One region of the Streptomyces kanamyceticus genome, then DNA from elsewhere that is predicted to be linked to it. Evidence: riboswitches for the same ligand, from Rfam matches in the RefSeq annotation. Region 1 holds a riboswitch; the other holds the start of a gene.
The links. Region 1 has a riboswitch for cyclic di-AMP ahead of CP970_RS22800 (M23 family metallopeptidase). Riboswitches for the same ligand answer to the same signal wherever they lie in the genome.

Region 1 (7,004 bases):
TGCCGCTGCTCGTCGCCGCGTTCCGCTGGCTGGACCGGGTGGCGCCGGGCCCCTGGCGGAACCTCCTCTTCTCCTTCTCCTGGGGGGCCTGCGCGGCCGCGCTCATCGCGATCGTCGCGAACAGCTTCGCGATCCGCTGGATAGCCACCACCACCGCCGACCCCACCAGCGCGGACACCCTGGGCGCGACCGTCATCGCGCCGGTCGTCGAGGAGAGCGCGAAGGCGGCGGCCGTACTGCTCGTCTTCCTCTTCCGCAGACGGGACTTCACCGGCATCGTCGACGGCGTCGTCATCGCCGGGGTGACCGCGACCGGCTTCGCGTTCACCGAGAACATCCTCTACCTGGGCAACGCCTTCGTCACCGACCAGCTCAGCCGCGAGAGCGGCCTGGCATCGGTGACCGCGGCGACCTTCTTCGTACGCGTCGTCATGTCGCCGTTCGCGCATCCGCTCTTCACCGTCTTCACCGGCATCGGCTTCGGCATCGCGGCGCTCAGCGCCCACCGCCAGCGGCTGCGCAGGATGCTGCTCCCGCTGGCCGGACTGCTGCTCGCGATGGGCATGCACGCGCTGTGGAACGGCTCGGCGGTCTTCGGGCAGTACGGCTTCTTCACCGTGTACGCGCTCTTCATGCTGCCCTCGTTCGGGCTGCTCACCTGGCTGGCGATCTGGACGCGGCAGCGCGAACTGCGCACGATCCGTGCCGAGCTCCCGGTGTACGTGGCGGCGGGCTGGCTCACCCCGCCCGAACCGTTCGCCCTCGGCTCGATGCGCGCCCGCGGCCTGGCCCGCGACTACGCCTCGTACACCTGGGGCAAGGCCGCGGGGCGCACGGTCGTGGAGTACGAGGCGTACGCGACGTCGCTCGCGCGCCTGCGGCACCGGGGCAGGAGCGGCCGGGCCGGGGCCGACTTCGTCGTACGGGAGCGGGAGCTGCTCGAACAGCTCTGGGAGCGGCGCGAGCTGGCCAGGCCCTCACTGGCGTACGCCGCGCGGGCCACGGCACCACCAGCGCCCGTCATGCTGCCGGTGATGCCGATGCCGTACGCCCCCTACAGCCACGCCCCGTACGGGCAGCCGGGGCCCTACCCGGCGTACGGCTACCCCGCGTACAACCCCTACCGCTCCTGACGCACCTGCCGCGTCAGGCGGAAGCCGCCGTCAGCGTCGCGAGCTCGGCCGCCGTCAGTTCCAGGTCCGCCACCGCGAGCAGCGCGGGCAGCTGTTCGAGCGTGCGCGCGGAGGCGATCGGTGCGGCCACGGTGGGCTGGGCCGCGAGCCAGGCGAGCGCCACCGAGGGGACCTGGACGCCGTGCGTCCGGGCGATCTCGTCGAGCGCGGTCAGGACGCGGTCGCCGCGCTCGGTGCCGACGTACTGCTCGGCGCGTCCGCTGCGGGCGCTCTCGACCTTGACGCCCGGGCGGTACTTGCCGGTGAGGAAGCCCGCGGCGAGCGCGAAGTAGGGGACGGCGGCGAGGCCGGAGCGCGAGGCGACCTCCTGGAGGCGGCCTTCGTAGGTGTCGCGGGAGACGAGGTTGTAGTGCGGCTGCAGCGCGACGTAGCGCGCGAGGCCCTCGCGGTCGGAGAGGTCGAGGGACTCCTGGAGCCGCTCCGGGCTGATGTTCGAGGCGGCGATCGCCCGCACCTTGCCCGCCCGCACCAGCTCGTCGAGGGCTCCGATGATCTCCTCCACGGGCACGGACGTGTCGTCGAAGTGCGTGTAGTAGAGGTCGATGTAGTCGGTGCCGAGGCGTCGCAGGGACGCGTCGGCGGCCCTCTTGATGGTGTCGGCGGACAGGCCCTTGTACTCGGGGTGGGCGCCGACCTTGGTGGCCACGACGATGTCGGCGCGGTTGCCGCGCTCGGCGAGCCACTCGCCGATGAGGGTCTCGGACTCGCCGCCCTCGTTGCCGTCGATCCAGGCCGTGTACGCGTCGGCGGTGTCGATGAAGTTGCCGCCCGCCGCGGCGTAGGCGTCCATGACCGCGAAGGACGCGGTCCGGTCGGCGGTCCAGCCGAAGACGTTGCCGCCCAGGGAGAGCGGGAAGACCTCTAGGTCGGAGGCGCCGAGTGTGCGAAGAGAAGTCATGTGCTGCTCAACGCGCCCACCGGAAACGGAATTCCGTGTAGGGCCCACCAAACCGGCGGCCCTGGCGTCGGGGGGTTGTCGCCAGGACCACCGGAGTTCTGGTGGCGCGTCAGGGGTTCCAGCGGTACGTCAGAAGTTCCAGCGGTACGTCAGAAGTTCCAGCCGTACGTCAGGGGTTCAGGCCCTTGCCCTGCAGCCAGCCCAGCGGGTCGATCCCCGTGCCGTCGGCCGTGTGGACCTCCATGTGGAGGTGCGGCCCCGTCACGTTGCCGGTCGCGCCGACGCGGCCGATGACGTCGCCGGTGGAGACCTTCTGGCCCGCGCTGACGTTGAGCGAGGACTGGTGGCAGTACCAGATCTCCGTGCCGTCCTCGAGTTCGAGGACGGTGCGGTAGCCGTACGCGCCCGCCCAGCCCGCCTCCTTGACGGTGCCGGTGTGCACGGCCTTGAGCGGCGTGCCGGTCGGCGCCGCGAAGTCGAGGCCGGTGTGGTGCCCGGAGGACCACATGGAGCCGGAGTCGCCGAAGTGCGAGGTCAGCGTGTACGAGGAGGTGGGGATCACGTAGCTCTTGGCGAGCTTCGCCAGGCGCTCGGCCTCCGCCTTGGCCTTGCGGGCCGCCTCTTCCTTCTTCTTCTTGGCGGCGGCCTTGGCCGCCACGTCCTTCTCGGCCGCCTTCTGCTGGGCGGCGGCCTCTTCGGCGGCCTTCTTGGCGGCGGCCTGCTCGGCCTCGGCGCGCACCGCGTCGTCCGCCTGGTGCTGCTGGTTCTCGGCCTGCTTCATGATGCGGGAGCGCAGTGCCTCGCCCGCGTCGGTGGTGCCCTGCTCGGCGTCGGTGGTGCTGACACCGGCGGCGGTGAGCGGCGCGGCGGCGGTGCGGGCGCTCGCGTCCGAGGAGTCCGACGAGTCGTCGGACATCAAGGAGCCCACGCCCGGCAGGGACTTGGCATCGGGAAGCGAGTCGGCGACGGCTCCGACGCCCGGCAGGTCGGGCATGGATATCGCGACCGGCGGCTTGCCGCCCTGCGCGGTGGCGATGCCGCCCGCGCCGACCGCGGCTATGACACCGACGCCGAGAACGGTGGAGCTGCGGGCGAGCCCGCCGCCCTTCTTGTGCACACGGTGCCTGCCGCGGACGGGACGAATGGACTCCTCGGTGGGGTTCCACTCCTCCCAGGAATCCTGGTCGTATCCACCGAAGTCGTCGTCATTCGGCACATACGGGGCTTGGGGGGCAGGGCGGTTGGACGCCACGGGGGCGCACTCCTTTCCTTCCTTCTCGCCTACCGGGTTAGCTGACGGGTTCGGAGCAGGAAGGTCTCCTACGGACATCTGGCACGGATGCACAGAGGCCCGATTCACCCCAAGTTGGTGGTTCCCCGGCTCCCTTGCGGGATTAGGCGCGTGCGCACGGAGCCGCCTCTAGTGACGGCTGGGACGACCGCGCTGCGTTATCGAACGTTAATAGACAGCGGGGGCGGATTCCAAGCCGTTCCGACTGATCGTTAACGCTCTTGGCCCGTACTTAACGGGACACGGGGGTGAGGAACGGGGCGAGTTGACCCCGGATCCGCCCACACCGGAACTTCACATTCACTTGACAGTACGTCAGTTGTTATGCGGAGGGGTGCGCTTCACTCACCGTCGGTGACCTCCCCCTGCCGTACGCCGGGCCGCCGCACCGCGAGCAGCGCCATGTCGTCCGTCGCCCCGCCCCCGGTATGCCGCCGCACCTCCTGCACGAGCGTGGCCAGCAGCACGTGCGGACCGTCCTGGCCCGGGAAGATCCGGCCGCCGAGCCGGTCCGCGGGATCGTAGAAGACGCCCGCCACGTCACGCGCCTCGGAGAGGCCGTCCGTGTAGAAGAGCAGCGTCGCGCCGGGCGGGAACTCCGACTCGTCCGCCCGGTCCGGCCAGGTACCCAGATCGCCCATGCCGAGCGGCAGCGCGGGCTCGCTCGCCGAGAGCACGCAGAGGCGACCGTCCCCGCGCAGCAGCAGCGGCGCCGGGTGGCCGCGGTTGATGAGGCGTACGACGCCTTCGCCGTGCCGGATCTCGCCGAGGACCGCGGTGGTGAACCCCTCGAACGCGTCGAGCCCTTCGCGCCGGGTGCCCTCCCGCGCGAGGGCGCGCTCCAGGCGCTGCGCCACCGCCTCCAGCGTGGCCTCCTGCTCGGCGGCCTCCCGGAAGGCGCCGATGACCACGGCGACGGCGGCGACCGCGCCCATGCCCTTGCCCCGTACGTCGCCGACGATGAGCCGTACGCCGTGCGGGGTGTCCTGCACCGCGTAGAGGTCCCCGCCGATGAACGCGTCGGCCTGCGCGGCCTCGTACCGTGCCGCGATGTCCAGGCCGCCGATGCGCGGATCCGGTTCGGGCAGGACGGCGCGCTGGGTGGCCTCCGAGATGGAGCGCGCGGTGGCGAGCCTGGCGTTGCCGCGGCGCACCACGCGGTTGATGACGATCGCGAGCCCCGCGACCGTCATCACGGTGATCAGCTCGGTGACCGTCTCGACCGTGCTGTCGGACGAGTTTCCGTAGTGCAGGAGCAGGACGGCGACCGACGCCGCCGCGCCGGTCAGGACGGTGTTGAGCAGCGAGTAGAAGGGCGCGGCGATCAGCGGGGCCGCGGTGAACAGGGGCGCCGCGGTGAATTCGGGCGGTGTCAGCGCGTCGTACGCCACTCCGACGACCAGCAGCAGGACGGGCAGCGCCCGCACGAAGGTCCCCTCGTGCGCGGTGGCGCCGCTGTCGTCGATCCGGTCGGCGCGTCTCCCCCCACGGCCACCGTCGCGTCCTCCTCGCTGCCCCACCGCTCGCTCTCCCGCCGACTGTGCGCCCAGCACCTCACCGCGCTGCACTCAGGCTTCCCGCAGCGCGGTGAGGGTGCGACCTGGTGTGGGCCGACCGGGTTACGCCCGCGCTAGGCGCCGGTCACCGCGGGGACCGGCGCGAGCCGCCCCGTCCGGGCGAGGCCGCGCAGCGCCACCGCGCAGCACGCGCCAAGGGCGGCCAGGACCAGCCAGGGCAGTGCGGGCAGGTCACGGGTGGCGTCGAGCAGGGCGCCCATGCCGAGGTTGCCCGCGGTGATGCCGATGCCGCAGACGGTGTTGTAGAGGCCGTAGTGCGTGGCCACCCAGCGGTCCCCCGCGAGCGAGACGACGGTGTCCATCTCGAAGGGGTAGAGCACGGCGGTCGCCGCGGCGAGCGCCGCCGCGCACAGCAGCAGGCCCGCGACCCCGACGTACCGGGAGCCGCCGAGCGCGGGTGGCAGGAACGCGGCGCCCATCAGGCCGAGCCCGGCGACCAGGCACTGCTCGCGCGTCCAGGTGCGCCGGCACCAGTCGGTGATCCGCAGCTGCCCGAGCAGCGCGACGAGCCCGGACACCACGAAGAGCGAACTGGTCGCGACGGTGCCCGCGGTGCCCTCGCCGAGCAGCCGCTCCACGGACAGCGGCAGCGCGAGATAGACCTGGAAGGACAGGACGTACGACCCGGTCATGGCCAGCGAGAAGAGCCAGAAGGTCCGGTTGCCGAGGACCACGCGCCACTGGCCGCCCTCGCCGCTCTTCGCCGCGTCCTCGGCCCGCCGTCGCGCGGGCAGTCTGAGCACCTGGACCACCGAGAGCCCCGCGAACAGCACGGCGGCCACCGCGCAGGTCAGCCGGAAGTCGAACCCGGTCAGGGCGAGTCCGACGAGCGGCCCGAGCAGGATGCCCGTCTGGTAGAAGACGTTGAACAGCGCGAACGCCTCCACACGGCGCTCGGGCGGCCCCGCCTCCGCGGCGACGTACGCCCGTACCGCCGGATTGAAGAGCGCCCCCGCGAGCCCGGTCGCCACCGACGCGGCGATCAGCACCGGCAGGGTGTCGGCGAAGGCGAGCGCCCCGAAGCCGACGGTCCGCAGCGCGCACCCCGCGACGATCATCGGCTTGTAACCGAGCCGGTCGGCGAGCGCCCCGCCGACCAGGAACATGCCCTGCTGGGAGAGGTTCCTGACCCCGAGCACCAGGCCCACCGCCCAGGCGGCGAGCCCGAGTTGGCCCGAGAGGTGGGCCGCCAGGTACGGCATCAGCATGTAGAAGCCGAGGTTGATCGTGAACTGGTTGACGAACAGCAGCTGCACCGCGGGCTCGAACGCCCTGGCCCGGCGCCAGACCCCGGTCACAGCACCGCGCCCTTGGTGCTGCGGTCCCACCGGGACCACTCGGTGATGCCCTGCTCGGGCCCCATCACCTCGCGCGGCTTGTCCGGCACGGCGCCGCCGGTGAGGCCCTGCGCCGCGCAGTACTCGTCGCTGAAGACCGTGTCGAAATAGCGTTGCGGGCCGTCGGGGAAGACCGCGGCGACGCGGGTGCCGCGCGGCCGCGTCCTGGCCAGCCAGCCCGCCACGAGCGCCACGGCGCCGACGCTCCAGCCGCCGGTGGCGAACTGCCGCTCGGCGAGCCGCCGAGCGCACCGCACCGCTTCCGCGGGCCCGACCCAGTGCACCTCGTCGAAGGCGTCGTGGTCGACGTTGCCGGGGTGGATCGAGGAGCCGAGGCCGCGCATCAGGCGCGGGCCCGCGGCCAGGCCGAAGATGGTCGACGCGACGCTGTCCACGCCGACCAGTTCGAGGCCAGGCAGCGCTCCGCCGCGCAGCGCCCGCGCGATCCCCGCCGAGTGCCCGCCGGTCCCGACCGCGCACACGAGCACGTCGAACTGGCCGAGCTGCTTGAGGAGTTCGTCCGCGAGCGTGCCGTACGCGGCCGGGTTGTCCGGGTTGTGGTACTGGTTCGGGCTCCACGCGCCGCCGCCGAGCTCGGGCCCCGCCATGAGCTCGGCGACCCGGTCGACCCGCGCCTGCTGCCAGCCGCCGAGGCCGCTCGGTTCGCGTACGAGGTGGATGCGGGCGCCGTGCGCGGTGAGCATGCGC
Region 2 (7,004 bases), 2.6 Mb from region 1:
GAACCGGCCTCGCGCACCTCTTCGAGCACCTCATGTTCCAGGGTTCCCAGCAGGTGCACGGCAATGGCCACTTCGAGCTGGTGCAGGGAGCGGGCGGTTCGCTCAACGGCACCACGAGCTTCGAGCGCACCAACTACTTCGAGACGATGCCGGCCCACCAGCTGGAGCTGGCCCTGTGGCTTGAGGCCGACCGGATGGGCTCGCTGCTCTCCGCGCTCGACGAAGAGTCCATGGAAAACCAGCGCGACGTCGTCAAGAACGAGCGCCGACAGCGCTACGACAACGTTCCGTACGGCACGGCGTTCGAGAAGCTGACCGCTCTCTCGTACCCGGAGGGCCATCCGTACCACCACACGCCGATCGGCTCCATGGCCGACCTGGACGCGGCCACCCTGGAAGACGCCCGCGACTTCTTCCGTACGTACTACGCGCCCAACAACGCCGTCCTCTCCGTAGTCGGCGACATCGACCCGGAGCAGACGCTCGCCTGGGTCGAGAAGTACTTCGGGTCGATCCCCTCGCACGACGGCAAGCAGCCGCCGCGCGACGGCTCCCTGCCCGAGCGCATCGGCGAGCAGCTGCGCGAGGTCGTCGAAGAGGAGGTCCCGGCCCGCGCCCTGATGGCCGCCTACCGGCTGCCGGAGGACGGCACGCGCGCGTGCGACGCGGCGGACCTGGCGCTCACCGTCCTCGGCAGCGGCGAGTCGTCGCGGCTCTACAACCGCCTGGTGCGCCGTGACCGTACGGCGGTCGCGGCGGGATTCGGCCTGCTGCGGCTCGCCGGGGCGCCCTCGCTCGGCTGGCTGGACGTGAAGACCTCCGGAGACGTCGAGGTGCCGGTGATCGAGGCCGCCGTCGACGACGAGCTCGCCCGCTTCGCCGCGGAGGGCCCCACTCCGGAGGAGATGGAGCGCGCTCAGGCGCAGTTGGAGCGCGAGTGGCTCGACCGGCTCGGCACGGTCGCGGGCCGCGCCGACGAACTGTGCAGGTACGCCGTCCTGTTCGGTGACCCGCAGCTCGCCCTGACCGCCGTCGGGCGCGTTCTCGAGGTGACCGCCGAGGAGGTCCAGGAGATCGCCAAGGCCCGCCTGCGCCCCGACAACCGCGCGGTGCTCGTGTACGAGCCGGTGACCCCCGAAGACGGCGCCGACGCCGACGCAGACGACGAGGAGGCGGCGAAGTGACCGAGGCCGCGACGATGCAGTTCCACGCGCAACCCCAGGCGGGCACCGCCAAGCCCTGGGCCTTCCCCGCGCCCGAGCGCGGCACCCTCACCAACGGCCTCACGGTGCTGCGCTGCCACCGCCCCGGCCAGCAGGTGGTCGCCGTCGAGATCCACCTCGAAGCGCCTCTCGAGGCCGAGCCCGCGGGCCTCGACGGCGTCGCCACGATCATGGCGAGGGCCTTCAACGAGGGCACCGACAAGCACTCCGCCGAGGAGTTCGCCGCCGAGCTCGACCGCTGTGGCGCCACGCTCGACGCGCACGCCGACCACCCGGGCGTACGCGTGTCGCTCGAAGTCCCGGTCTCCCGGCTCCCGAAGGCGCTCGGCCTGCTCGCCGACGCGTTGCGCGCCCCGGCCTTCGCGGACAGCGAGATCGAGCGCCTGGTGGCCAACCGCCTGGACGAGATCCCGCACGAGGCGGCCAACCCGGCCCGCCGCGCCGCCAAGGAGCTCTCCCGGCAGCTCTTCCCCGCGACCTCGCGCATGTCGCGGCCGCGCCAGGGCACCGAGGAGACGGTCGCGGCCATCGACTCGGCGGCCGTGCGCGCCTTCTACGAGAAGCACGTCCGGCCCGCGACGGCCACCTTCGTCATCGTCGGCGACCTCACGGGGACGGATCTGGACGCCGTCCTCGCCGACACCGTCGGCGCCTGGACCGGCGACACGGCCCAGCCGCGTCCGGTGCCCCCGGTGACCGCCGACGACACCGGCCGCGTCGTGATCGTGCACCGCCCCGGCGCGGTGCAGACGCAGCTCCTGATCGGCCGCATCGGCGCCGACCGGCACGACCGCGTCTGGCCCGCCCAGGTGCTCGGTACGTACTGCCTGGGCGGCACCCTCACCTCGCGCCTGGACCGCGTCCTGCGCGAGGAGAAGGGATACACCTACGGCGTACGGGCGTTCGGCCAGGTGCTGCGTTCCGCGCCGGACGGCTCGGGTGCGGCGATGCTCGCCATCAGCGGCTCGGTCGACACGGCGTCCACCGGACCCGCGCTCGACGACCTCTGGAAGGTGCTGCGCACGCTGGCCGCCGAGGGCCTCACGGACGCCGAGCGTGACGTGGCCGTGCAGAACCTGGTGGGCGTGGCCCCGCTCAAGTACGAGATGGCGTCCTCCGTGGCGGCCACGCTCGCCGACCAGGTCGAGCAGCACCTGCCGGACGACTTCCAGGCGCAGCTGTACCGGCAGCTCGCCGCCACCGGCACCGTGGAGGCCACCGCGGCCGTCGTGAACGCCTTCCCGGAGGACCGCCTGGTGACGATCCTCGTCGGCGACGCCGAGGAGATCGAGGAGCCCGTCAGGGCGCTCGGGATCGGCGAAGTGACCGTCGTCACGAGCTGAGGGGCAGTCAGGACATATCGGGACCCCGGTGGCCGAAGTGGCCGCTGGGGTCCCCATATGTCCGAATTCATATGGAGGTTGCCTGTCTGCCCTGTGGCGTGCGCTACAAAAAGCTAGTTCTGTTTGTCGATTGAAAGACGGTCCGTTTAGCTTCAATCCGGCTGTCCGTCACGCAGTACGTCGCATCCGCGGCACCGGACAGTCATCGCCGAGTCCCCGTACGGCGCGAGCCAGGGGAGCCGGGGACCCACACGTCCCCTGGGGTGAATCGGGAACCTTGCCGCGAGGCGAGGAACTCGTAGGAGACCTTCCTGCTCCGAACCCGTCAGCTAACCCGGTAGGCGAGAAGGAAGGAAAGGATCAGCCGCTTCATGGCGTTCACCCGTGCCACCGGGAAGCACCGTCGTCCGAGCCGCCTCACGCGTACCACCGCGAACGTAGCGGGCGTCGCCGCGCTCACCACCACCGGTGTCATCGGAGGCCTGGCCGCTCCGGCGCTCGCCGCCGAAGACGCCGCCGTCGAGCACACCGGCCTCACCCAGGCCATCTCCGTGGGCGACTCGCTCGCCGAGAGCGTCGACGCCCAGGCCGCCGCGCAGAAGCAGGCCGCCGACGACGCCGCTGCCGCGAAGAAGGCCGAAGAGGCCGCCAAGAAGCAGGCCGCCGAGGAGAAGCGCAAGGCCGAGGCCAAGGCGAAGGCCAAGGCCAAGGAGGAGCGCGAGGCCAAGGAGCGCGCCGCCCGCGAGGCCGAGCGCAAGCGCCTGAACACCTTCGTCGCCCCGATCTCCGGCTCGTACGTCTCCACGGGCTACCAGACCGGTGGCGCCATGTGGTCCTCCGGCAGCCACACCGGCATCGACTTCCACGCCGCGTCCGGCACCTCGGTCCACGCGGTCGGCTCCGGCACCGTCGTCGAGGCCGGCTGGGGCGGCGCCTACGGCAACAACGTGGTCATCAAGATGAACGACGGCACGTACACCCAGTACGGCCACATGTCGTCCCTCGGCGTCACCGTCGGCCAGACGGTCACCCCGGGCCAGCAGATCGGCCTCTCGGGCTCCACCGGCAACTCCAGTGGCCCCCACCTCCACTTCGAGGCCCGCACCGGCGCCGACTACGGCTCGGACATGGACCCCATCGCGTACCTGCGCGGGCACGGCGTCAACGTCTGACCCGCCCCCTCCGCGACGCACCGAAAGCCCCGGCTCCACTGGAGCCGGGGCTTTCGTCTTGGCCAAAAGGCATCCATGAATTTCGGCCCGCCGTCGGAAATCACCGCGCCCTGCAATAGAGTCGACGGGCGAGCGTCAATCGACCGCGTTTCGCGGGGATTAAGGCGGAGGTTGGGTCATGCGCATTCCCGCGCAATCGGTCTGCACGGCCATCCGGGACGACATCGTCTCCGGCGTCCATGAACGGGGCGGCCGGCTCACCGAGGAACTCCTCGCGCGACGCTACGGAGTATCGCGCGTTCCCGTGCGCGAGGCGCTGCGCACCCTGGAGGCGGAGGGTTTCGTGGTGACCCGCAGGCACGCGGGCGCGTGCGTGGCCGAGCCCACCGGGCGGGAGGCCGCCGACCTCCTGGAGGTCCGGGCGCTGCTGGAACCGCTCGCGGCGGCGCGCGCGGCGCAGCACCGCACCGAGGCGCACCTCAAGGTCCTTCGCGGCCTGGTCAGGCTCGGCCAGGACCGCTCACGGCGCGGGCAGGGGGAGGATCTGCGCTCGCTGGTGGGCTGGTTCCACGAGACGCTCGCCCAGGCGTCCGGCGGCCCCGGCATCGGCGTGCTGCTCACCCAGCTGCGGCGCAAGGTCGACTGGATGTACGTCGTGGAGGCCCGGGCGGCCTCTCCGGAGTCGTGGTCCGAGCGGGCGGCGATCGTCGACGCGGTGTCCCGCGGGGACGCGGAGCGCGCCAGGGCGCTGACCGCGGCGCACGTGGAGCGGGCGAAGGGCGCGTACCGATTGCGCCCACCGGTGCGGGGCGACGGTGTGAGCGAAGTGCAACCTGCCGTAAACACGGCGGCGCTCCCGAATTAACACGGGCGCCGTATACAAGACGTACGCAAAGAGAGGCCCAAAAAGAGGCCCTTTCCCCTTTCCCTCTTTGTCTTTTTGTTTCCCCGCGCATGCATTGATGGGGAATACGTCGATGGGGTCACCCGGAATTCCGGGTGACCCCATCGACGTGTTTCGTGGAACGTGTCCTAGACCGTCTCCGGGAGCTCCTCGAGGCCCTCGGCGACGAGCTTCGCCAGGCGGTCGAGGGCGGCGTCCGCGCCCTCGGCGTCGGAGGCGAGCACGATCTCCTCGCCGCCCTGGGCGCCCAGGCCGAGCACCGCGAGCATCGAGGCGGCGTTGACCGGGTTGCCGTCGGCCTTGGCGATCGTCACGGGGACGCCGGCGGCCGTGGCCGCGCGGACGAAGATGGAGGCGGGTCGGGCGTGAAGGCCCTCGGCCCAGCCGACGTTGACGCGGCGCTCAGCCATGTGTTGCTGCCCTTCCAGGTGTTTCACACTTGTCTAGACCAGTGTCTCATGCCGTCACGGGTGCTCTGCCGGACGTACGTCCCGCTCCCGGCCGCCTTTCGACCTGTCCTAGCCTGCCCCGGCCCCAGCGGACGCGCGACCCGTACCCTGGCCCCATGCAGAGCCCGTCGGATCAGCAGGATCGGCACGACTATCCCGCCCACTGGGAAGCCGATGTGGTGCTGCGCGACGGGGGCACCGCCCGGATCAGGCCCATCAGGGCCGCGGACGCGGACCGTCTGGTCAGCTTCTACGAACAGGTCTCCGACGAGTCGAAGTACTACCGGTTCTTCGCGCCCTACCCCCGCCTCTCCGCCAAGGACGTGCACCGGTTCACCCATCACGACCAGGTGGACCGGGTGGGGCTCGCGGCGACCGTCGGCGGCGAGTTCATCGCCACCGTGCGCTACGACCGCATCGACGGGCGCGGCATGGCCGCCAGCGCGCCCGCCGACGAGGCCGAGGTCGCCTTCCTCGTGCAGGACGCCCACCAGGGCAGGGGAGTGGCCTCCGCGCTCCTCGAACACATCGCGGCCGTCGCCAGGGAGCGCGGCATCCGCCGCTTCGTGGCCGAGGTGCTGCCCGCCAACACCAAGATGATCAAGGTGTTCACGGACGCGGGCTATCAGCAGAAGCGCAGCTTCGAGGACGGCGTCGTACGCCTGGAATTCGATCTGGAGCCGACCGACCGCTCGCTCGTCGTGCAGCGCGCCCGCGAGCACCGGGCCGAGGCGCGGTCCGTGCAGCGGCTCCTGACGCCCCGCTCGGTCGCCGTGGTCGGCGTGGGCCGCACCCCCGGCGGGGTGGGCCGCAGCGTGCTGCGCAACCTCCAGGAGGCCGGATACGCCGGGCGGCTGTACGCGGTGAACGGCGAGTTCGACGACGACGGCGAGCTCGACGGAGTGCCCGCCCACCGCTCCGTGCGGGACATCGACCCCGGCGAACCGGTCGACCTCGCGGTCGTGGCAGTGCCCGCCGACCGGGTGCCGCAGGTCGTCGCCGAGTGCGGTGAGCGCGGCGTGCAGGGCCTGGTGGTGATCTCCGCGGGCTATGCGGAGAGCGGCGCCGACGGGCGCGAGCGGCAGCGCGAACTGGTGCGCCAGGCGCGGTCGTACGGCATGCGCATCATCGGCCCGAACGCCTTCGGAGTCATCAACACCTCTCCGGAGGTGCGGCTCAACGCCTCCCTCGCGCCCGAGGCGCCCGTGCGCGGCAGGATCGGCCTGTTCACGCAGTCCGGCGCGATCGGCATCGCCCTGCTGTCCGGCCTTCACCGGCGGGGCGCGGGCCTGTCCACGTTCGTGGGCTCGGGCAACCGTGCGGACGTGTCGGGCAACGACGTCCTCCAGTACTGGTACGAGGACCCGGACACCGACGTCACGCTGATGTACCTGGAGACCATCGGCAACCCCCGCAAGTTCACCCGCCTCGCCCGCCGTTCGGCGACCGCCAAGCCGCTCGTCGTGGTGCAGGGCGCCCGGCACAGCGGCATCGCGCCGACCGGGCACGCGGTGCAGGCCACGCGGCTGCCGCATGCCACCGTCTCCGCGCTGCTGCGCCAGGCGGGCGTCATCCGCGTCGACACGGTCACGGAGATGGTCGACGCGGGGCTGCTCCTCGCGGGCCAGCCGCTGCCCGCGGGGCCGCGCGTGGGCATCCTCGGCAATTCCGAGTCCCTCGGACTCCTCACGTACGACGCGTGCGTCGCCGACGGGCTTCGGCCGCTGCCGCCGCGCGATCTGACGACCGGGGCCACGCCTGCCGACTTCCGGGCGGCGCTCGCCGAGGCGCTGGCGGACGACGCGTGTGATGCGGTGATCGTCAACGCGATTCCGTGGGTGCGGGAGGACGGGGTCGCTGCCGACCCCGAGACCCTGGCCACGGAGTTGCGGGCCGCGACCGCGGGGTGCCCT

Region 2: linked by a shared signal. The riboswitch ahead of CP970_RS10935 (M23 family metallopeptidase) and the one ahead of CP970_RS22800 (M23 family metallopeptidase) in region 1 are both predicted to bind cyclic di-AMP.

What each region holds. Positions count from the first base shown of each region.
Region 1 is NZ_CP023699.1:5,332,686-5,339,689, reverse strand. Features, by position in the region: gene CP970_RS22810 (PrsW family intramembrane metalloprotease) at 1-1,133, shown strand, start outside; gene CP970_RS22805 (aldo/keto reductase) at 1,147-2,091, opposite strand; gene CP970_RS22800 (M23 family metallopeptidase) at 2,261-3,343, opposite strand; cyclic di-AMP (ydaO/yuaA leader) riboswitch at 3,355-3,502, opposite strand; gene CP970_RS22795 (PP2C family protein-serine/threonine phosphatase) at 3,724-4,902, opposite strand; gene CP970_RS22790 (MFS transporter) at 5,013-6,257, opposite strand; gene CP970_RS22785 (PLP-dependent cysteine synthase family protein) at 6,254-7,004, opposite strand, start outside.
Region 2 is NZ_CP023699.1:2,757,896-2,764,899, reverse strand. Features, by position in the region: gene CP970_RS10945 (M16 family metallopeptidase) at 1-1,184, shown strand, start outside; gene CP970_RS10940 (M16 family metallopeptidase) at 1,181-2,566, shown strand; cyclic di-AMP (ydaO/yuaA leader) riboswitch at 2,763-2,924, shown strand; gene CP970_RS10935 (M23 family metallopeptidase) at 2,938-3,738, shown strand; gene CP970_RS10930 (GntR family transcriptional regulator) at 3,917-4,603, shown strand; gene CP970_RS10925 (HPr family phosphocarrier protein) at 4,771-5,052, opposite strand; gene CP970_RS10915 (bifunctional acetate--CoA ligase family protein/GNAT family N-acetyltransferase) at 5,208-7,004, shown strand, end outside.